DNA from 3 places in the Nonomuraea sp. NPDC001636 genome. Region 2 is predicted to be linked to each of the others. Evidence: riboswitches for the same ligand, from Rfam matches in the RefSeq annotation. Region 2 holds a riboswitch; each other region holds the start of a gene.
The links. A riboswitch is a leader RNA that binds a small molecule or an ion and turns the genes downstream of it on or off. The one in region 2 is predicted to bind cyclic di-AMP.
Positions count from the first base shown of each region.

Region 1: it holds a riboswitch for cyclic di-AMP, as region 2 does, so the genes downstream of both, ABT158_RS11145 (CHAP domain-containing protein) here and ABT158_RS08905 (C40 family peptidase) in region 2, are expected to answer to the same signal.
Region 3: it holds a riboswitch for cyclic di-AMP, as region 2 does, so the genes downstream of both, ABT158_RS33720 (VldE C-terminal domain-containing protein) here and ABT158_RS08905 (C40 family peptidase) in region 2, are expected to answer to the same signal.

Region 1 is NZ_JBEOZT010000004.1:309,893-316,703, forward strand. Features, by position in the region: gene ABT158_RS11135 (glycosyl hydrolase family 18 protein) at 1-857, opposite strand, end outside; gene ABT158_RS11140 (luciferase domain-containing protein) at 1,100-1,447, shown strand; cyclic di-AMP (ydaO/yuaA leader) riboswitch at 1,708-1,844, shown strand; gene ABT158_RS11145 (CHAP domain-containing protein) at 1,859-2,575, shown strand; gene ABT158_RS11150 (TetR/AcrR family transcriptional regulator) at 2,627-3,175, opposite strand; gene ABT158_RS11155 (nuclear transport factor 2 family protein) at 3,273-3,770, shown strand; gene ABT158_RS11160 (Tm-1-like ATP-binding domain-containing protein) at 3,781-5,004, shown strand; gene ABT158_RS11165 (phosphoenolpyruvate hydrolase family protein) at 5,004-5,819, shown strand; gene ABT158_RS11170 (cupin domain-containing protein) at 5,836-6,249, shown strand; gene ABT158_RS11175 (hypothetical protein) at 6,431-6,811, shown strand, end outside.
Region 2 is NZ_JBEOZT010000003.1:381,254-388,064, reverse strand. Features, by position in the region: gene ABT158_RS08920 (response regulator) at 1-332, shown strand, start outside; gene ABT158_RS08915 (DUF2306 domain-containing protein) at 305-940, opposite strand; gene ABT158_RS08910 (NAD(P)-dependent alcohol dehydrogenase) at 1,122-2,114, shown strand; gene ABT158_RS08905 (C40 family peptidase) at 2,098-2,670, opposite strand; cyclic di-AMP (ydaO/yuaA leader) riboswitch at 2,701-2,862, opposite strand; gene ABT158_RS08900 (3-isopropylmalate dehydrogenase) at 2,962-4,008, shown strand; gene ABT158_RS08895 (branched-chain amino acid aminotransferase) at 4,207-5,304, shown strand; gene ABT158_RS08890 (Uma2 family endonuclease) at 5,326-5,877, opposite strand; gene ABT158_RS08885 (O-methyltransferase) at 5,950-6,597, opposite strand; gene ABT158_RS08880 (DsbA family protein) at 6,731-6,811, shown strand, end outside.
Region 3 is NZ_JBEOZT010000022.1:20,464-27,274, reverse strand. Features, by position in the region: gene ABT158_RS33730 (M50 family metallopeptidase) at 1-593, shown strand, start outside; gene ABT158_RS33725 (hypothetical protein) at 760-1,242, shown strand; gene ABT158_RS33720 (VldE C-terminal domain-containing protein) at 1,258-2,235, opposite strand; cyclic di-AMP (ydaO/yuaA leader) riboswitch at 2,241-2,379, opposite strand; gene galT (galactose-1-phosphate uridylyltransferase) at 2,448-3,518, opposite strand; gene ABT158_RS33710 (DeoR/GlpR family DNA-binding transcription regulator) at 3,515-4,294, opposite strand; gene ABT158_RS51340 (50S ribosomal protein bL37) at 4,432-4,509, shown strand; gene ABT158_RS33705 (TrpB-like pyridoxal phosphate-dependent enzyme) at 4,549-5,859, opposite strand; gene ABT158_RS33700 (HAD family hydrolase) at 5,955-6,593, shown strand; gene ABT158_RS33695 (nucleoside/nucleotide kinase family protein) at 6,547-6,811, opposite strand, start outside.

The sequences.
Region 1 (6,811 bases), on a different contig from region 2:
AGCACCTTGTTGCCGCCGCCACCGCCGCCGCCCGTGGTGGTCGCGGTGATCTGGTTGCTGTCGGCCGAGCGGTTGCCCGCCGCGTCACGCGCGCGCACGGTGTAGTTGTAGGAGGTGTTGGCGCTGAGGCCGGTGTCGTTGTACGTGGTGCCCGTGACGGTGGTGACCAGGGTGCCGCCGCGGTAGATCTCGTAGCCGGTCACGGCCACGTTGTCGGTGGAGGCGTTCCAGGCCAGCGAGACGCTGTTGTTGCTGACGCCGGTCGAGCGCAGGCTGCCGGGCACCGTCGGCGGGGTCTTGTCGTCGCCGCCACCGCCGCCGGTGGTCGTCGCGGTGATCTGGTTGCTGTTGGCCGAGCGGTTGCCGGCCGCGTCACGCGCCCGCACGGTGTAGCTGTAGGCGGTGTTCGCGGTGAGGCCGGTGTCGTTGTACGTGGTGCCCGTGACGGTGGTGACCAGGGTGCCGCCGCGGTAGATCTCGTAGCCGGTCACGGCCACGTTGTCGGTGGAGGCGTTCCAGGCCAGGGCCACGCTCGTGTCCGTGACGCTGGTCGAGCGCAGGTTGCCCGGCACGGAGGGCGCGGTCGTGTCGCTGCCGCCGCCACCGGAGACCTTCCACAGCGCCGCCACGTTCGGCGGCTCCCAGCCGGGCTGGGAGGTGTGCGCCTGGAGGCAGACGTAGTCGACGCCGTTGTAGGTGACGACCGTGCCCGCCGTGTAGGCGGTCCACGGGGCCCAGGCCGCCGCGTACGCCACCGTGCTGGTGGAGGCGAGCGCCGGGGCGGCCACGGCCACGGTGAGGGGCAGGGCCAATGCCGCCATTCCCGCCAGGACCTTGCTCAGAATGGTGTGTTTCATGTCGCTCCGACATCCGTTGGGGGGTGTGTGGGGAGTGGGATGGGAGACTTCTGGGGAAACTATTAGGAAAGTTTCCTTTAAGTTGTGAATCGACGGTAGCTTCTGCCTGGGGGAGCGTCAATACGTATCGGTCAGGTGTCCGTAATCGTGCCGGTCAGACCCCGGATGCGCCCGTTCACGAGGGGATAACGGTTCAGGAACGGGGGCTGACGGCGGGGTGAGCCGTGGCTCAGCATTGGAGCGTGGCAGGAATCTCCGCCTGGCGGCGGACGCCCACGCGACGCGGGCCCTACGTGGTCCGCGCGGTCGCGGAGTTACGGTCCTGGCCGTCGCTGAACGTCAGCGGCACCGGTCAGCAGGTCGCCTTCGCCGTACACGGAACCGAGATCCTGCGCCTGGCCGGCCGGGACGAGATCCACGTACGGCTCACCGCCCCCGCCATCGGCCGCCTGGAGCCCTATCTGCGGGCGTGCGACCAGGTCCATGCCTGCCGCGACCGCGCCTGGGTCGCCGTACAGGTCGACGCCGAGCCCGATCTGGAATTGTTGCTGGCGCTCACGAGCGTGGCGATAAAGGCGCACGTGGCGTGAACCGATTCGGTGCGTAGCGTCTCTCCCACGCAGCGTCGAATTCATTGCCGTGATTTGCCCGGGAATTACTCGCCGGGTAGCTTGGTTGTACACAGCCGAACGGGGAGTCGTCCCAGGTAGGGATGGCATTGCCTGGGAATTACCCAAGCGGGACCCGTGTTGTACAGAATCGATGCGGACATCACCGCATCCGGGCGTCGCACATATACCTTCAGGCCCTTTCCCGGGCCCGGGAAGACGATGCGTCAGCCCTTTGCCTGACCAAGAGACCGCTGAATCCGCCTGTGCGCGGAACCGGGGACCCATGTGTCCAATGGGGTGAATCGGCGCCGAGTGCCGTAGGGCAGCTTCCCGCCCGAACCCGTCAGCTAACCCGGCAAGCGGCACGGAAGCACAAGGAGTAACACCCTCATGGCCAAGCACCGTCTTCACCGTGCCTACAAGCTCGACCTCGCCAAGATCGCTCTCGGCACGACCGCCGTCGCCGGCGTGCTCGGCACGCACGCGGCAGTGAACGCCGACACCACCGCCACCGCCCACACCGCCACCCAGACCGCCAAGGTCGCCGGCGTGGCCGCCCAGCCGCGCGTCGCGCAGAACAGCGCCGCCGACGAGAGCGCCAAGGGCAAGGTCAACGTCACCGCCGCCCAGGTGCTGGCCACGGCCCGCGCCCAGGTCGGCACCTCCGAGGACGCCAACGGCGGCGGCACCAAGTTCCAGAAGTGGTACGCCGACTCCCAGCGCGCCGCCGAGACCGCCGCGCGTGACGGCGGCAACCGCGCCATGTACCTGAACGCCCCCTGGTGCTCGATGTTCGTCTCCTGGGTCGGCGAGCAGACCGGCGCCCGCCCGCAGGTCGGCTGGGACGCCTACACCGTGACCCACGCCAAGTGGTTCGCCGCCAACAACCGGTGGGGCACCGAGGCCAAGCCCGGCGCCGTCGTCTTCTTCTCCTGGAGCGGCAGCAAGAGCCTGAGCGACATCCAGCACGTCGGCTTCGTCGTCAAGGACAACGGCGACGGCACGATCTCCACGATCGAGGGCAACACCGGCAACGGCAAGGTCGAGCAGCGTGTCCGGCCGACCTCGCAGGTCGTCGGCTACGGCTACCCGTCCTACGCCGCCTGACCCTTCCGAGCCAAGAGCGCATTCCCTGCGGGGAGTGCGCTCTTTCGCGTTTCAGGGCCGCCGGTGCCGGTGGACCAGGGCCGCCGCGGCCTGCCCGGCCGAGCGGGCCGCGCCCGGCTCCTCGGAGATCATCGCGGTGACCGTGGCGCCGTCGATCAGGGTGAGCAGCTGCTCGGCGAGCAGGCCGGGGTCCCCGGCGCCCGCCTCCTCGGCGAGCGAGCGCAGGTAGGCGCGCAGGCGCTCCTTGTGCTCGCGCACCGCCGTACGGACGGCGGCCGAACCGGCGCCCAGCTCGGCGAAGGCGTTGGCGAACCCGCAGCCGCGGAAGTCGTCCTCGGCGAACCAGCGTTCCAGCCACGCGAAGACCGCCGGGATGCGGTCGCCGGCGTCGGCCACGTACGCGGTGAGCGAGGCCATCCAGCGTTCGTCGCGCCGCCGCAGATAGGCCACGACCAGCGCCTCCTTCGACGGGAAACACTGGTAGAGGCGTTTCAGCGAGACGCCGGAGGCGGCCCGGATCTCGTCCATGCCGACCGCCTGCACGCCGCGGCGGTAGAACAGGTCGCCCGCGGCGTCCAGCAGCCGCTGCTCGTGATCCATGACACCCCTCCAGGTGCTTGCCGCGGAGAACGATCGTTCTCTACGCTAGCGCACAACCCGGGAGAACGACCGTTCTCTCGATCGGAGAGGACAGCCCATGACCCGCCCGCCCGTCCCGCCGTTCACCGATGAGACCGCCCGGATCAAGGTCCAGGCCGCCGAGGACGCCTGGAACACCCGCGACCCCGACCGCGTCGCGCTCGCGTACACCGAGGACTCCGTGTGGCGCAACCGCGGCGAGTTCGTCACCGGCCGCGCCGAGATCGCGGAGTTCCTGCGCCGCAAGTGGGCCCGCGAGCTGGACTACGCCCTGCGCAAGGAGCTGTGGGCGGTCACCGGCGACCGCATCGCCGTCCGCTTCCAGTACGAGTCCCGCGACGCCGCCGGCCAGTGGTGGCGCAGCTACGGCAACGAGCAGTGGGAGTTCGACGCCTCCGGACTGATGCGCCGCCGGGAGGCCAGCATCAACGACGTCGCCATCGCCGAGGAGGAACGCCGCATCTTCGGCTCCCGCCCGCCGTCCGAGCACGGCGTGGACGTCCTCGGCATCCGCCACGCCGAGATCGCCGGGGTAAGGTCGGAAGGCCGATCGTAGGAGGTCTGACATGGCGGTCTTGCTGCTGGGCACCCTCGACACCAAGGGGGAGGAGTACGCCCTCGTCCGCGAGCTGATCATCCGGGCCGGCCAGGGCGTCGTCCTCATGGACACCGGCGTCATGGGCGCCCCCGCGCTGGCCGCCGACGTCCCCGCCGAGGCCGTCGCGCGGGCCGCGGGCACCGGCCTCGACCGGCTCAGGAGCGCCGGCGACCGCGGCGCCGCGCTCGCGGCCATGGCGGCCGGGGCCACCGCCCTGGCCAAGGACCTGCACGCCCGCGGCGAGCTGAGCGGCGTGCTCGCGCTCGGCGGCAGCGGCGGCTCCTCCATCGCCGCCGCCGTCATGCGGGCGCTGCCCGTCGGCCTGCCCAAGCTGCTCGTCTCGACCATGGTCAGCGGCGACGTCTCGGCCTACGTCGGGGAGACCGACGTGACGCTCATGTACAGCGTCGTCGACGTCGCGGGCGTCAACTCCGTCTCCCGCCGCATCCTGACCAACGCCGCCGCCGCGATCAGCGCGATGGCCGCCTCCTACGACGCCGGCGCCGAGCCGTCCGGGGAGGACAAACCGCTGGTCGCGGCCACGATGTTCGGCGTCACCACGCCCGCCGTCGACGCCGCGCGGGCCCGGCTGGAGTCCCTGGGCTACGAGGTGCTGGTCTTCCACGCCACCGGCTCGGGCGGCCGGGCCATGGAGGCGCTGGCGGCCGGCGGCCACTTCGCCGGGGTCCTCGACCTGACCACCACCGAGCTGGCCGACGAGCTCGTCGGCGGCGTGCTGTCGGCCGGCCCCGACCGCCTGACCGCCGCCGGGCGGGCCGGCATCCCGCAGGTCGTCAGCCTGGGCGCGGTCGACATGGTCAACTTCGGGCCGATGGAGACCGTGCCGGAACGGTTCAGGTCACGGCAGCTCCTGGTGCACAACCCGACGGTGACGCTCATGCGCACCACTCCGGCCGAGAACGCCGAGATCGGGCGGGCGATCGGCGAGCGGCTGGCCCGCGCGTCCGGGCCGGTCACGCTGTTCGTGCCGCGCGGCGGCGTCTCGGCCGTCGACGTCGAGGGCGGCCCGTTCCACGACCCGGCGGCCGACGCGGCCTGCTTCGACGCCGTGCTCGCGGCCGTCGCCGGCAGCGCCGTCGAGGTCGTGCAGAGCGACCAGGACATCAACAACGCGCAGTTCGCCGTGGCGGCCGCCGACCGGCTGCACCGGCTGATCGAGAAGGGGGCTTGATGCGTCGCGACGAGGCACTACGGAGGTTGCGCGCCGAACGGGAGGCCGGCCGGCTGATCATCGGCGGCGGCGCGGGCACCGGGCTGTCGGCCAAGTCCGCCGAGGCGGGCGGGGTCGATCTGCTCATCATCTACAACTCCGGGCGGTTCCGGATGGCCGGTCGCGGCTCGCTCGCCGGCCTGATGCCGTACGGCGACGCCAACGCGATCGTCGTGGAGATGGCGGGGGAGGTGCTGCCGGTCGTCAAGGACACGCCGGTGCTGGCCGGGGTGTGCGGGACCGACCCGTTCCGGCTGATGCCGCGCTTCCTCGACGAGCTGAAGGACATGGGCTTCACCGGCGTCCAGAACTTCCCGACGGTCGGCCTGATCGACGGTGTCTTCCGGGCGAACCTGGAGGAGACCGGCATGGGCTTCGACCTGGAGGTGGAGATGATCAGGCTGGCCGCCGAGCGCGACCTGCTCACCGCCCCCTACGTGTTCACCCCCGAGCAGGCCACGGCCATGGCGCGGGCGGGCGCCGACATCCTCGTCCCGCACATGGGCCTGACCACCAAGGGCAGCATCGGTGCCGTCACCGCGATCAGCCTCGACGAGGCGGCCGTGCGCGTCCAGGAGATGCGCGACGCCGCCGTCGCCGTCAACCCCGACGTCATCGTGCTGTGCCACGGCGGTCCCATCGCCGAGCCCGACGACGTGCGCCACATCCAGCAGCGCACGGTCGGCGTCGCCGGGTTCTTCGGCGCGTCCTCGATGGAACGCCTGCCCGCCGAGCGGGCCATCGCCGAACAGGTCCGCGCCTTCAAGCAGCTCTGACCGGGAGGAACCCGCCATGCACCGACCACCGGACGCCCTGCCCACGATGATCTTCGACTGGGGGGCCATCAAATGGCACGTGACGCCCGACGCCGTGCCGGGCGCGTCCTCCACGTTCGGCGAGGTCATCATCAACCCGAACAAGGGCCACGAACGCCACCTGCACCCCGACTCCGACGAGGTCCTCTACGTCATCGAGGGCGAGGGGCGGCAGACCGTCGGCGACGACCCGGAGTTCCCGGTCAGGGCCGGTGAGGCGATCTACATCCCGAAGGGCACGCTGCACTCCACCTTCAACACCGGCTGGCGGCCGTTGCGGATCATCGCGACGTACACGCCGGGCGGGGCCGAGCTGGCGCTGCGCGAGCTGCCCGGCTTCGTGGAGCTGGGCCCCGGCGACCACCCGAACTGGGCGGCCGCCACCTCCTGAGCGGCGCAGGCCGTGCGCGGGGTGCGAGCCCGCGCACGGCCTTCCGCGTGCTCGACCTCCATGTGAATGATCGTTCACGTCCGGTCTGTCGGTGGCCTCCGGTAGATTTCCGGGTCTGTTGATCAAGCCCATCGGAGTTGGCTGTCGGCGCGAGCATGCCGTCAGACTGGAGGTCGAGACCTTGGACGCGGACGAAACCGCGTGGGAGCAGCGCAGCGTCGTGCGGGTGGTGCCGCCGGTCCAGCCGCGCAAGCTGGCGAAGGTGCCCTTCGTCGAGCTGGCTGACGGCAGGTTGCAGGGGGTCGTGTCGAGCGGGTCCGACATCGAGCGGGTCTACGTCTCCTCGATCGCCGCCGGCACCCACGACCTGAGCTGCAGCACCAACAACAACCGCCCGTGCGGCGCGCTGCACGGCTACGCGTGCAAGCACATCCGCCTGCTGGCCGACGAGGCCGTGCTCCAGTACGGCCTCGACCGGGTGGCCCGCTACCTGCGCGTCGAGGTGCCCGAGGGCGGCCACCTGATGAGCGCCCTGAACGGCACCCCCCAGCGCACCCCGGCG
Region 2 (6,811 bases):
CCGGCCCGGCGCTGCTCGCCCAGGCGGTGACCGCGGCGGCCGGCGGCGAGGCGCTCATCGCCCCGAGCGTGACCGCGCGCCTGCTGGCCGCGTTCGCCGGAGCAGGGCGTACGGAGGCGCCCGCGCAGCCGGTCGAGGCGCTTACCGGCCGCGAGGAGGAGATCCTGCGCGCCGTGGCCCGCGGCCGGACCAACAGCGAGATCGCCCGCGAGCTGCACATCTCGCTCAGCACGGTCAAGAGCCACGTCGCGAGCCTGATGACCAAGCTCGGCGTGCGCAACCGCGTCGAGATCGCCATGTGGGCCTACGAGACCGACCGCGTACGCACCTGACCTCCAAGGGTTCTGCGGACGACCCGCTCGGCCACCGCCAGGTTGATCACCCAGCCCGCGCCGACGAGCAGCGCCCGGCCGAGCTCGCCGGGCGGCCCGAAGGCGGCGAGCCCGAACGCCAGGGTGAACGCCTGCGTGCCCGCGCCGAGCCCGATCGCGTACCCGCGGGTCATCCAGGCGCGATGCCGGGCCACGTCGCGCCGCCGGATCGCGGCCAGGCCGAGCAGGAGGCAGGCGGCCATGGCCGTCCCGAACAGCAGCCGGAAGGCGGCCAGCAGCGTCCCGTCGCCGGCGGGAAGGTCGGAGAAGAGCGTCAGCCACACCCCCGACAGCGCCGCGACCAGCCCGCACGCCACCAGCACCCGCCCCGCAGCGCGGTGCCACCCCGGCCGCTTGGCCCGGAACCGGGCCTGGAACTGGAACGCGCCGAGGACGCAGAACACCAGGGAGGCCGGGATGTGCAGCAGCACCGGCACGGGCATGGCGAAGAAGCGCGCGTTGTCCGCCGTGACGGGGGCGCCGGCGGCCAGTTCGGTCAGCCGGAGTGCGCCGGCGACCAGCGGGACGACGCTGAGCGCGAGCAGCCCGGCGGGTGCGATCCATCTCATGCCTGAGAGCGTGCCGCCCGCGCCCGTGCCGGGGCATCGCGCGGACGGCCGGTCCTGGTTCGCACCATCGGCGGGCGGTCGGTCGTACTTTCGGCCATCGAGCCGTCGCCTTTCGACCGTTGAGCGTCCGCGCAGGTCACGCCCACACTGGCGGCACATCAGCGGCACGAGGGAGAAAACGATGAAGGCGTACGTCCTGCGCTCGTTCGGCTCGCCCGACCAGCTCGTCCTGACCGACGTCGAGCGGCCCGTGCCGCGCGATGACGAGGTGCTGGTCCGGGTGCGGGCCACGTCCGTGCAGCCCTACGACTGGCACTTCATGCGGGGGGAGCCCTACCTGGCCCGGGTCATGGGCGGCGGGGTCGGGCTGCGCCGGCCGCGCATCGCCGTCCTCGGGGCCGACGTGGCGGGGGAGGTCGAGGCGGCCGGGAAGGACGTCACGCTGTTCCGTCCCGGCGACGAGGTGTACGCGATGTCGCTGGGGGGCGGCTTCGGCGAGTACGTCTGCCTGCGGCAGGGCGAGGTGGCGGCCAAACCGGCGGGCCTGTCGTTCGAGCAGGCGGCGGCGGTGCCGATGGCGGCCAACACCGCGCTGATCGCGCTGCGCGACGAGGGACGCCTCCAGCCGGGCCAGAAGGTGCTGGTCAACGGCGCGTCCGGCGGCGTGGGCACGTTCGCCGTGCAGCTCGCCAAGGCGCTGGGGGCGCACGTCACGGGCGTGTGCAGCGGGCGGAACGCGGACCTGGTGCGCTCGCTCGGCGCGGACGACGTCATCGACCACACCAAGGAGGACTTCGCGGCCTCGGGGCGGCGCTTCGACCTGCTGCTCGACGTGGCGGGCGGCCGCCGGCTGCCGGACTGCCGCCGCGTGCTGACCAGGAAGGGCACGTACGTGCTGGTCGGCGGTCCGGCCGGCCGCTGGGTGCAGCCGGCCGGACGCATGTTCGCCGCGCTCGCGTCGGGGCCCTTCGTCCCGCAGCGGATCGTCAGGGCGGACGTCGTCCGCTGCGGGAGCAACAGGGCGAACCTGCTGACGCTGACCGGGTTGATCGAGCGGGGCGCGGTCACCCCGGTCATCGACCGGACCTTCCCCTTCGGCGAGCTCCCGGCGGCCGTCCGCTACCAGGAGGAGGGGCACGCCCCGGGGAAGGTCGTCGTCACAGGGTCGCGGTGAGCATGGCGGGGGCGGGGGCCTTCTGGAGCTGCTTGTAGTCGGCCCAGCGCTTGACGCCCTTGGGGTCGGGGCGAACCGCGCCGACGAAGGCCTGCCTGCGCCACTGCGACAGGCGTTCCTCCTTCACCACGTCGCCGGTGTGGGGGGAGTGGACCATGTAGCCGGGCTTGGAGATCATGCCGACGTGGCCGAGGCCGCTGAAGAACACCAGGTCGCCTGGCTTGAGGTCGTTCCAGGCGATCTTCCTGGAGAAGGCGCCGTACTGCTCCGCGGCGGTTCTGGGGAGCTCGATGCCGGCGTCCTCGTAGGCCCGGAGCATGAGGCCCGAGCAGTCGTAGCCCCGTTCGCTGGCGCCGCCCCACACGTACGGGGTGCCGCGCTTGTCCATGGCGTATTCGAGGGCGACCTTCCAGGCCGGTTTCGGCACGTGCCGTTCCTGGACCTGTTTCACCTGGGGGCCGGTGAGGGTGATGGAGGGGGTGGGGGCGGCCGGAGCGGCCGGAGCGGCGGGAGCCGCGGGGGCGGCAGGCATGAGACCTGCGGCGCCCGCTGCCACCGCCACAAGGATGGCGATGCTAGACAGGGGACTGTCCTTCCACGTGGCCGACCGGGTTAGCTGACGGGCTCGGGCCTGGAAGTAGCCCTACGGCGGTGCTCCTCGGGGGAGAGGCGCGGCCGATTCGCCCCGGGGGGAAAGATGGGTCCCCGGCTCCACGCAGCGGCTGCGTGGATTAGGCTCGTCGGACTCTAACGAAACGGTCAAAAGGTCGCAATCCCCCCAAAACGGATTGTCCGGTTGTTGAGATGATGTGTTCGTCAGCCGAGACGAGCCGGTAAGGTACCGCCCATGGAGTCGCGTAACATCCGCCTGGCCGTCATCCCCGGGGATGGCATCGGCGCCGAGGTCGTAGCCGAAGGGCTCAAGGTCCTGGAGGCCGTGGGCACGAAGATCGAGCCCACCCACTACGACCTGGGCGCAGCCCGCTACCACCGCACGGGCGAGACCCTGCCCGACGCGGTGCTCGAAGAGCTGCGCGGCTACGACGCGATCCTGCTCGGCGCCGTGGGCGACCCCAGCGTGCCGCCCGGCATCCTGGAGCGCGACCTGCTGCTCAAGCTCCGGTTCGAGTTCGACCACTACGTCAACCTGCGGCCGGTCAAGCTGTTCCCCGGCGTCGAGACCGCGCTGGCCGGCGCCACCGCCGAGCACATTGACATGGTCGTCGTCCGCGAGGGCACCGAGGGCCTCTACGCGGGCACCGGCGGCGTCATGCGCCGCGGCACGCCGCACGAGATCGCCACCCAGGAGTCGCTGAACACCGCCCACGGCGTCGAGCGCGTCGTGCGTTACGCCTTCCAGAAGGCTCAGTCGCGGCCCCGCAAGAAGCTCACGCTCGTCCACAAGACGAACGTGCTCACCTTCGCCGGCGACCTGTGGCAGCGCACGGTCAACCGCGTGGCCGCGGAGTTCCCCGACGTCACCACCGACTACAGCCACATCGACGCGGCCTCGATGTTCTTCGTCACCCAGCCCGAGCGCTTCGACGTGATCGTCACCGACAACCTGTTCGGCGACATCATCACCGACCTCGGCGCCGCGATCGCCGGCGGCATCGGCCTGGCGGCCAGCGGCAACATCAACCCCGAGCGCACCTCGCCGAGCATGTTCGAGCCGGTGCACGGCAGCGCGCCCGACATCGCCGGTCAGGGCAAGGCCGACCCGACCGCCACCATCCTGTCCGTGGGCATGCTCCTCGACCACCTCGGCCTGCACGCCGAGGCCGCCAAGGTCGAGCAGGCCGTGGCCGCCGACATCGCCGAGCGGGTGACCGGCCGCGCCGGCCGCACGACCAGCGAGATCGGCGACGCCATCGCCGCGCGAGTAGCCGGCTAGGACCGCCTAGCCCCGCACGCGCCTGGCGGTCCGGACACGGACTGCCAGGCGCTTTTCGCGTTCTTCGGGATTGAACCCCCCAAGTGCCTCTTGCCATCCCAAATCGCGAGACACTAGGAAGTACGAATACTGCTCGCGGGCAGTAGCTACCAGAATCAGCTTTCGAGTCGCAGATTCGTAGAGAGAAGGACCGTCGTCATGACCATCGCTCAGAAGCTCAGCTTCGACGTGCAGCATTCCGACCACGCTCGCACCGCGGCCGAGCGGGAGCAGGTACTGGCGAACCCCGGGTTCGGGCAGGTCTTCACCGACCACATGATCTCGATCGACTACACCGACGGCGAGGGCTGGCACGACGCCAGGCTCATGCCGTACGGGCCGCTCTCGCTCGACCCCGCGACCTCGGTCTTCCACTATGCGCAGGAGCTGTTCGAGGGCCTGAAGGCGTACCGGCAGATCTCCGGCTCGATCGCGACCTTCCGGCCGTACGCGAACGCCGCCCGCTTCAACCGCTCGGCCGAGCGCATGGCCATGCCCGAACTGCCGGAGGAGGCGTTCGTGGAGTCGCTGGAGCTGCTGGTCTCGGCCGACAAGGAGTGGGTGCCGACCACCGAGGGCCACAGCCTCTACCTGCGCCCGTTCATGTTCGCCACGCAGGCCGGGCTCGGCGTCAACTACCCGTCGAAGACCTACAAGTACATGGTGATCGCCTCGCCGGCGGCCTCGTACTTCAGCGGCGGCATCAAGCCCGTCTCGGTCTGGCTGTCCACCGAGTACACGCGCGCCGCGCCCGGCGGCACCGGCTTCGCCAAGTGCGGCGGCAACTACGCCGCCGCCTTCGTCGCCCAGCGCCAGGCCGTCGACAACGGCTGCGACCAGGTCGTCTGGCTCGACGCCCACAAGCACGAGTACGTCGAGGAGATGGGCGGGATGAACCTGTTCTTCGTCTTCGGCAACAAGCTCGTCACCCCGGCGCTCACCGGCACACTGCTGCCCGGCATCACCCGGGAGTCGATCCTGGAGATGGCCGGCGACCTCGGCCTGGAGACCGAGGAGCGGCTGATCTCGGTGGACGAGTGGGAGTCCGCCTGCGCCTCCGGCGAGCTGACCGAGGTGTTCGCCTGCGGCACCGCCGCCGTGGTCACGCCGGTGGGCTCGGTCAGGGGCGACGACCGCTCCTGGACCATCGCCGACGGCACCCCCGGCCCGGTGACGATGCGGGTGCGCGAGGAGCTCGTCGGCATCCAGTACGGCGCCCGTCCCGACACCCGCAACTGGATCCACAAGATCGGCTAGACCCGCGCGGACGGCCGGCGTTCAGGCGCCGGCCTCCGTCAGGGCCGCGGTGTCGACGTGGAGGTTCCACGGGTCGGGCAGGAACACCGGCTCGCCCAGGGAGACGACGTTCTCGCTGCGGTAACGCGGCCCGCCCGGCCCGCCGAACAGCGTCACCAGCCGCTGGAACGGGTCGATCACCAGGTAGAGCGGCACCCCGCCGCGCGCGTAACCGCCCGTCTTGACGAAGTGCACGTCGTAGGTCGTGGCCACCGAGACGACGTCCACGAGCAGGATCGTCGAGGCGCCGTGGACGGCGTGCTCCTCGTGCAGACGCGGCCGGCGCGGGACCACGGCCAGGTCGGGCACGTAGAGATCGTGACCGGGGCCCAGGTAGACGGTGATGTTCGGCCAGATCTCCCAGCCCCGGACCGCCGCCGCGGCGGCGAGCTGGAACAACGTCCGGGACAGGATCGTGTTGTGCTGCCAGGTGCCCGGCTCGTTCACCACGATCCGGCCCTGGACCGTCTCGATGCGGAACTCGGGGAACAGTTCGCGCACGGTGCGGTAGCGCTCTTCCAGGGGCCTGACCATGCCGCCGTCCTCATGCTTTCCCGGGGGGTTTCCAAAGGATCACTCAGAGTAACGGCGGCGGCGGCCCGCGATCTAGTGGTTCTTCCTGATCATCGTGATCCCGTCGGCGACCGGCAGCATGACCACGCTCACCCGCGGGTCCTCGATCACCAGGTCGTTGAACTCGCGGATCTGCACCGTCGTCGTCTCCGAGTGCGCCGGGTCGGCCACGTGGCCGCTGCGCAGCGTGTTGTCGGCCAGCAGCAGGCCGCCCGGCCGCAGCCGCTCGACCAGCAACTCGTAGTAACCGGGGTAGTTGCCCTTGTCGGCGTCGAGGAAGGCCAGGTCGATCGGCTCGTCGAACGCGGCCAGCGTCTCCAGGGCGGGCCCGAGCGTCAGCGAGACGCGGTCGGTCACGCCCGCCCGCTCCCAGTAGCGCCGGGCGATCGACGTCCACTCCTCGCTCACGTCGAAGCAGTGCAGCCGCCCGCCGGACAGCCCCCGCGCGATGCACACCGACGAGTAGCCGGTGAACGTGCCCACCTCGACCGCCACGGCCGGGGCCGCGAGCTGGGTCAGCATGGTCAGGAACCGGCCCTGGTCGGCGGAGATCTGCATCCTGGCGGCGTCGCCCGTCGCCTCGGCGGTCTCCCGCGCCAGCTCGTCGAGCAGGGGGTCGGGCGGGGTGGAGTGGTCGAGGATGTACCGGCCCACCGCGGGGTCGAGGAGGTTCGCCTTCATGAAGGTCATTCTCCCCTCACAGCGTTCTCTCATCGTCATCAGGTACCAATGAGAGGGCCGCCCCGGGCGGCTGTCCGGAGAGTGGTTCCGGCGTTGGTAGGGTCTGCGCGATCGGTGAGCTGGAAGTGGGCGGATGATGAAGCGGTTGGTTGCGGTCGCGGTCGCGTGTGCGGCGCTGGTGATGCTCGGTGTGCTGGCCTTCTCGGAGCCGGGT
Region 3 (6,811 bases), on a different contig from region 2:
TGACGCTCGACGTCACCCTCATCGCCCGCGACATGGCGAACCCCACCGACGAGACCAAGATCGACAAGGGCGTCGGGTTCCTCGGCGTCGTGCCCTCCCAGGTCTTCGAGCAGCAGAGCATCGGGCAGGTGCCGGGCTACATGAGCGACCTGACCGGCCGCGTCGTGGGCTCGATGGTCAACCTGCCGGCGAAGATGGTCGGCGTCTGGAACGCCGCCTTCTCCGGCGACAAGCGCGACCCCGAGGGCCCGGTCGGCGTGGTGGGCGCGGGCCGGCTCGGCGGCGAGATCCTGGCCTCCGACATGTCCAACAAGAGCAAGCTGTTCACCTTCGTCAGCCTGCTGGCCGGGTTCAACCTGGCGATCGGCCTGTTCAACCTGATCCCGCTGCTGCCCCTCGACGGCGGCCACATCGCGGGCGGCCTGTGGGAGGGCATCAAGCGCGGCTACGCCAAGATCATGCGCCGCCCCGAGCCCCGCTACGTCGACATCGCCAAGGTGCTGCCGCTCACGTACGCGATGGCGTTCGTGCTGATCATCATGGCCGGTCTGCTGGTCTACGCCGACCTGGTCAACCCCCTCACGCTCGGCTGACCCGGCCGGCGCGCCACGGGCGGGGGCTACCGGGCCTGGCGCACGCTGCGACGCCAGACCTCGGCGATGTCGCCGACGGCGGTGACGTCCCGGGTGGCGTCGCCCTCGACCAGCACCAGGTCCGCGCGCAGACCGGGGCGATCCGGCCGCGGTCGGCCAGCCCGAAGTGCCGGGCGGGCACGCTGGTCGCGGCGGCCGGCGCCTCCTCGGCGCCGAGCCCGGCCTCGGTGAGCAACCGCAGCTCGCGGTGCAGCCCGGCGCCGAGGGCGGGCACGAACGGGGTGGCGTCGGTCCCGGCGGGCAGCGGCACGCCCGCGCGGCGCAGGGCCCGCAGCGCGCCGACGGCATGGGCGGAGCTGCCTGGACGAACGCCGGCGCCTGCGCCGGGTCGGGGACGAAGTCGATCGCCGTGACGTCGAGCCCGTCCAGGACGGTGTCCGCCAGGGCCGCCGGCAACTGGGTCGGGTGCCCGCCCGGAGCGGTGGCCAGCGTGCCGGCGCTGCGCAGGTCGGCCACGTCGTCGTTCTCGGCGGCCGGCCGCCGCTGCCCGGCGAGGATCTGCGGCAGGCAGAACATCACGCCCGAGGGCGACCGGATCGCCGCCGTCTACTCGGTCACCAACCCCGGCAAGCTCGCCGGCATCCGCTGAGCCGCCGGTCCGCGGCTAGTTCATCGAGATGTGCACGTGGTCGTAGTGGTTCTCGGTGATGCTGCCGCGGTCGGACATCGGGCGCCAGCCCGAGCCCTGGTTGATGCGCTGCTTCCAGATCACGTACTTGACGCCCAGCTTGGCCTTGTTCTTCAGCGCCCAGTCGGCCAGGCGGTCGCCGAGGGCGTTGTTGACGGCGCTCGGCATGGTGCCGCCCGTGCTCATCATGAAGTCGCAGGCCCGGCCGAGCGGGTGCTCGCCGCTGGAGCCGGACCGGAAGCAGCCCACCTCGTACGGCAGCGAGAAGCTCTTCTGCACCTGCGCGCGCATCAGCCGGGTGCGCGGCGTGATGTTGTCCGAGCCGGACGGCAGCTCGGGCGCCCAGCTCCCGTCGGACTTCTTGCCCGGCCCGAACGGCACGAGGTCCTGCAGCTTCTTCTTGATGTCGTCGATGACGTCCTGGGCGTCGTCGCGCTGCTCGGCCACCTCCGCCGTGCCTGCCTTCAGCTCCGTCGCGAGCGTGGCGGCGGCCGTGACGGCCTTCTTCTGGTCGTCGCGGGCCTTGGCCACGCTGTCCACGACCGCCTGCTGCTCGGCGGTGAGCTGTTCGAGGACGGCCGCGCCGCCGCCGTCCGGGGTCAGCATGAAGCCCGGAAGGGAGGCGTCGCGGCTCTGGTAGCGCAGCCGGGCGATCTCGGCGACCCGCTGCTCGGCCGTGGCCACCGCCTGCTCGGCGGCGGCGAGCCGCTGCTGGGCCGCGGTGGCGGCCTGCTGGGCCTTGGCCAGCTCGACCCGCTTGAGGTTGTACGTCTCGATGAGCTTGTCGACCTTGCGGTTGAGCTGCTTGAGCTGGGCCCGCAGCTGCGCCTCGGACGGCTTGGGCGCGGCTGCCACGGCGGCTGACCCGGAGACTGTGGCGGCCGCCGGATGGACGAGCAGGGCGGTGGCGGTGATGAGACCGACGGCAAGACTCGCGGGGGACGAAGCCGCCACGTGGTTGTTCCTCTCCCTCTGCCGGCCGGGTTAGCTGACGGGTTCGGGCACGGGAGCAGTCCCTACCACTTGCGCGGATTCACCCCGGATGCGATGGGTCCCCGGCTCCCGGGCAACACGCCCGGGATTAGGCGTACAACGACCGTTATGGCCGGTGTCTAACGGGATATTAGTGGTAGATCACGAGTCATGCGACTTTAATGAGAAACCAATTAGTGATCAATTCGTGATCGCAACATGCGTGCCGCCTCCTCCGGCAGCACGTCGTTGACGAAGGCCCCCATGGCAGACTCCGAGCCCGCCAGGTACTTCAGCTTCCCGGGCGCCCGCCTGATGCTGAACAGCTCCAGGTGCAGGTAGGCCAGCTCGCGGCCGTACCGCACCGGCGCCTGGTGCCAGGCCGAGATGTACGGCATCGCCACCCCGAACAGCGCGTCGAGCGCCCGCAGCACCGAGGTGTACAGCGGCGCGAACGCGGCCCGCTCCTCCTCCGACAGCGCCGCCAGGTCGGGCACCTGCCGGTGCGGATACACGTGCACCTCGAACGGCCAGCGCGCGGCGGCCGGCACGAACGCCGTCCAGAGCTCGTTGGCGGCCACCACCCGCGTGCCGGCGGCCTGCTCGGCGGCCAGCACGTCGGCGAACAGGTTGCCACCCGTGTGCCGCGCGGCGGCCCCGAGCTGGACCTTGGTGCGCGGGGTCACGTAGGGGTAGGCGTAGATCTGCCCGTGCGGGTGGGGGAGCGTGATGCCGATCTCCTCGCCCCGGTTCTCGAAGCAGAAGACCTGCTCGACGCCCTCGATGCCGGACAGCTCGGCCGTGCGGTCGGCCCACGCCTCCATGACCAGCCGGACCTGGGCGTTGGAGAGCCTGGAGAAGGAGGAGGAGTGGTCGGAGGTGAAGCAGACCACCTCGCATCGTCCGACACCCGGCCGCACCTCACTCAGGCCGCCGACATCCCCGTAAGTCCCAAAATTTCCGGAGAAAGAGGGAAAGCGGTTCTCGAACACCACCACGTCGTAGTCATGGGCCGGGATCTCCGACGCCCGCGTGGCGGACGACGGGCACAACGGGCACTCGTCGGCCGGCGGCAGGAACGTCCGCGTCTGCCGGTGGCCGGCGATCGCGATCCACTCCTCGGTCAGCGGGTCGTAGCGCAGCTCGGAGGCCACCGGCCGCGGGTCGAGCGGCCGCCGGTCGATCGCGCTCCGGTCGGCGTCGTCGCGCCGGTCGAAGTAGATCAGCTCTCGGCCGTCTGCCAGGTGGGTGATGGTGCGCTTCAAGGCGTGCCCTCCGCGATGATCAGTTCTCCGGCCCGTTCGGCCAGCTCGGTGCGTGCTTCCTCGGGCAGCCCCGCGTCGCTGATGACCACGTCGGCCTCGGTCAGCTCGGCGATCGTGCTGATGCCGACCGTGTTCCATTTGGTGTGGTCGGCGGGGACCACCAGCCGGTGCGCCGCGGCCACCAGCTCCCTGTCGGTCTCGGACTCCAGCAGGTTGGGCGTGGTGAACCCGGCGCGCAGGCTCATGCCGTGCACCCCGAGGAAGAGCGTGTCCACGTGCAGTCGGCGGATGGCCGCCACCGCCACGGGGCCGACGAGCGCGTCGGAGGGCGTGCGCACGCCGCCGGTCAGCACGACCGTGCGGTCGGCGCGCGGGTTGCGGTGGAAGACCTCGGCGACGGGGATCGAGTTGGTGATCACGGTCAGCTCGGCCACCGCGACCAGGTGGTGGGCCAGCGCCCACGTGGTGGTGCCGGCGGAGAGCGCCACGGCGGTGCCCGGCCGGACGAGGGTGGCCGCGTGCCGCGCGATGGCCTCCTTCTCCTGCTGCTGGCGGGCGGACTTGGCGGTGAAGCCGGGCTCCTCGGTCGAGCCGGGGCCGAGGGCCGTCGCGCCGCCGTGGACCTTCTCCAGCAGCCCGCGCTCGGCCAGCACCTCAAGGTCGCGGCGTATCGTCATGTCGGAGACGCCGAGCTCGCGCACGAGGTCGGCCACCCGGACGCCGCCGCTGCTGCGCACGCGTTCGAGGATCGTCTGCTGACGCTGCTGTGCGAGCACGCCCACCCCTTCCAACAGATTCCACCAAATTATGACACGACTTTGTTGAGGAATGTTAGGTCACGGCGTATCGCTTGTGCGACCCGCGGGCAGGGGAGACCTTGAAGGTCACGATCCCGACCGCAGGAGGTGAGCCCATGGCGAAGCGTGCACGCAAGGGCAGGGGGCGCAAGAAGAAGAAGGCGAACCACAGGAAGCGCCCGAACGCCAACTGAACACGGGTGGCCGCGGGTCTCGCGGCCACCCGTGTCGTCTCAGCCGGGCAGCTCGGTGAGCGCCTGGTCGAGGCGCTCTTGCGGCAGCGAGTAATCCTCCAGTTCGCCGGCCAGGTGGCGGTCGTAGGCGGCCAGGTCGAAGTGGCCGTGCCCGCACAGCGCGGTGAGGATCACCTTCTCCTCGCCGCTCTCCTTGCAGCGCAGCGCCTCGGCGATGGTCTCGGCCAGCGCGTGCGTGGGCTCCGGGGCCGGGACGATGCCCTCGGTCCGCGCGAAGCGCACACCCGCCTCGAAGCACTCGCTCTGGGTACGGGTCACCGCCTCGAACAGCCCCAGCTCGTACATGTGGGACAGCAGCGGCGCCATGCCGTGATAGCGCAGCCCGCCGGCGTGGATCGGGTCGGGGACGAAGGAGTGCCCCAGGGTGTGCATCTTGAGCAGCGGCGTCAGCCCGGCGGTGTCGCCGAAGTCGTAGGCGTACACGCCACGGGTGAACGACGGGCAGGCGGCCGGCTCGACGGCCCTGAACCGGGTGCCGATCCGTCCGGCCAGCTTCTCCCGCAGGAAGGGGAAGGCCAGGCCGGCGAAGTTGGAGCCGCCGCCGGTGCAGCCGATGACCAGGTCCGGCAGCTCGGGCAGTTGCGCCAGGGCCTCCTCGCCGATCACCGTCTGGTGCATGAGGACGTGGTTGAGCACCGAGCCGAGCGCGTACCGGGCCTCGGGGTTCGCGGCGGCCACCTCGACCGCCTCGCTGATCGCCAGCCCCAGGCTGCCGGGGGAGGCGGGGTCGTCGGCCAGCGCCTTGCTGCCCGCGCCGGTGAGGGGCGAGGGGCTGGGGTGGACGGTGGCGCCGTACACGCTCATGAGCGAGCGCCGGTACGGCTTCTGGTCGTAGGACGCCCGAACCATCCAGATCCGGCATTCGATGTCGAACTGGGCGCAGGCGAACGCCAGGGCCGACCCCCACTGTCCCGCGCCGGTCTCCGTGGTCAGCAGCCGCACGCCTTCCTTGGCGTTGTAGTACGCCTGCGGCACGGCGGTGTTCGCCTTGTGCGACCCGGCCGGTGAGACGCCCTCGTACTTGTAGTAGATGCGGGCCGGCGTGTCGAGGGCCTTCTCCAGCCGGCGCGCCCTGATCAGCGGCGTCGGCCGCCACAGCCGGTAGACGTCGATGACCTCCTTGGGGATGGGCACGTAGCGGTCGCCGCTGACCTCCTGCGCGATGAGTTCCATGGGGAACAGCGGCGCGAGGTCGTCCGGCCCGACGGGACGGCGGGTGCCGGGGTGCAGCGGCGGCGGAGGCGGCACGGGAAGATCGGGAACGATGTTGTACCAGTTGCCAGGGATCACCGTTTCAGTTTGAGCCGCCCCTGTGGGCCGTCAAGGGTCTGGACGCCGACACGTTCCTTCTTTACCTTGGTTGAAACACTTCACAGGAGGAGCATATGAAAATCGATGCGGTCGTGTTCGACATCGGCGGGGTGCTGGAGCTGACGCCGTCCCTGGGCGTGACGGCCAGATGGGAGGAGAAGCTCGGCCTGCCCGCCGGGCACATCGACGCCCAGCTGGAGCCGACCTGGCTGGCCGGGGCGGTCGGCGAGATGACGGAGGAGCAGGCCGGCGCCGAGGTGGCCAAGGTGCTCGGGGCGCACGCCGGGGCGTTCATGGCCGACGTCTGGACGGAGTACCTCGGCACGCCCAACACCGAGCTCATGGCGTACCTGGGCGCCCTGCGTCCGCGCTACCGCACGGGCCTGGTGAGCAACAGCTTCGTCGGCGCCAGGGAACGCGAGCAGGCCGCGTACGGCTACGCCGGCCTGGTGGACCACATCGTCTACTCGCACGAGGCGGGCGTGCGCAAACCGGACCCGCGCATCTACCTGATGGCCTGCGACGCCCTCGGCGCCGACCCCGCCGCCACGGTGTTCCTCGACGACCACGAGCCGTACGTCGAGGGCGCCCGCGCGGCCGGCCTGCACGCCGTGCGCTTCACGTCGAACGCCCAGGCCGTCGCCGAGCTGGACGCGCTGCTCGGGCTCAGCCGTCCGTCAGCACCGCCGGCCGGTCCGGATGGTCGGCCCTGACCACCACGTCGGCGGCCCGCTGCGGGCGCGCCTCGCGTTCGTACCGCTCGTAGGCCGGCAGCCGCCACCGCTCGTCCTGCGGCGTGCGCCGCGCCAGCGCCGCCGCCGACAGCCACACGTGCACGCTCACCTCGAACGGCAGCCCCCGCCCCAGCAGCAGCGTGCCGTCCACGAGCACCACCCCGCCCGGCGCCAGCTCCCGGTAGGGCATCCGGTAC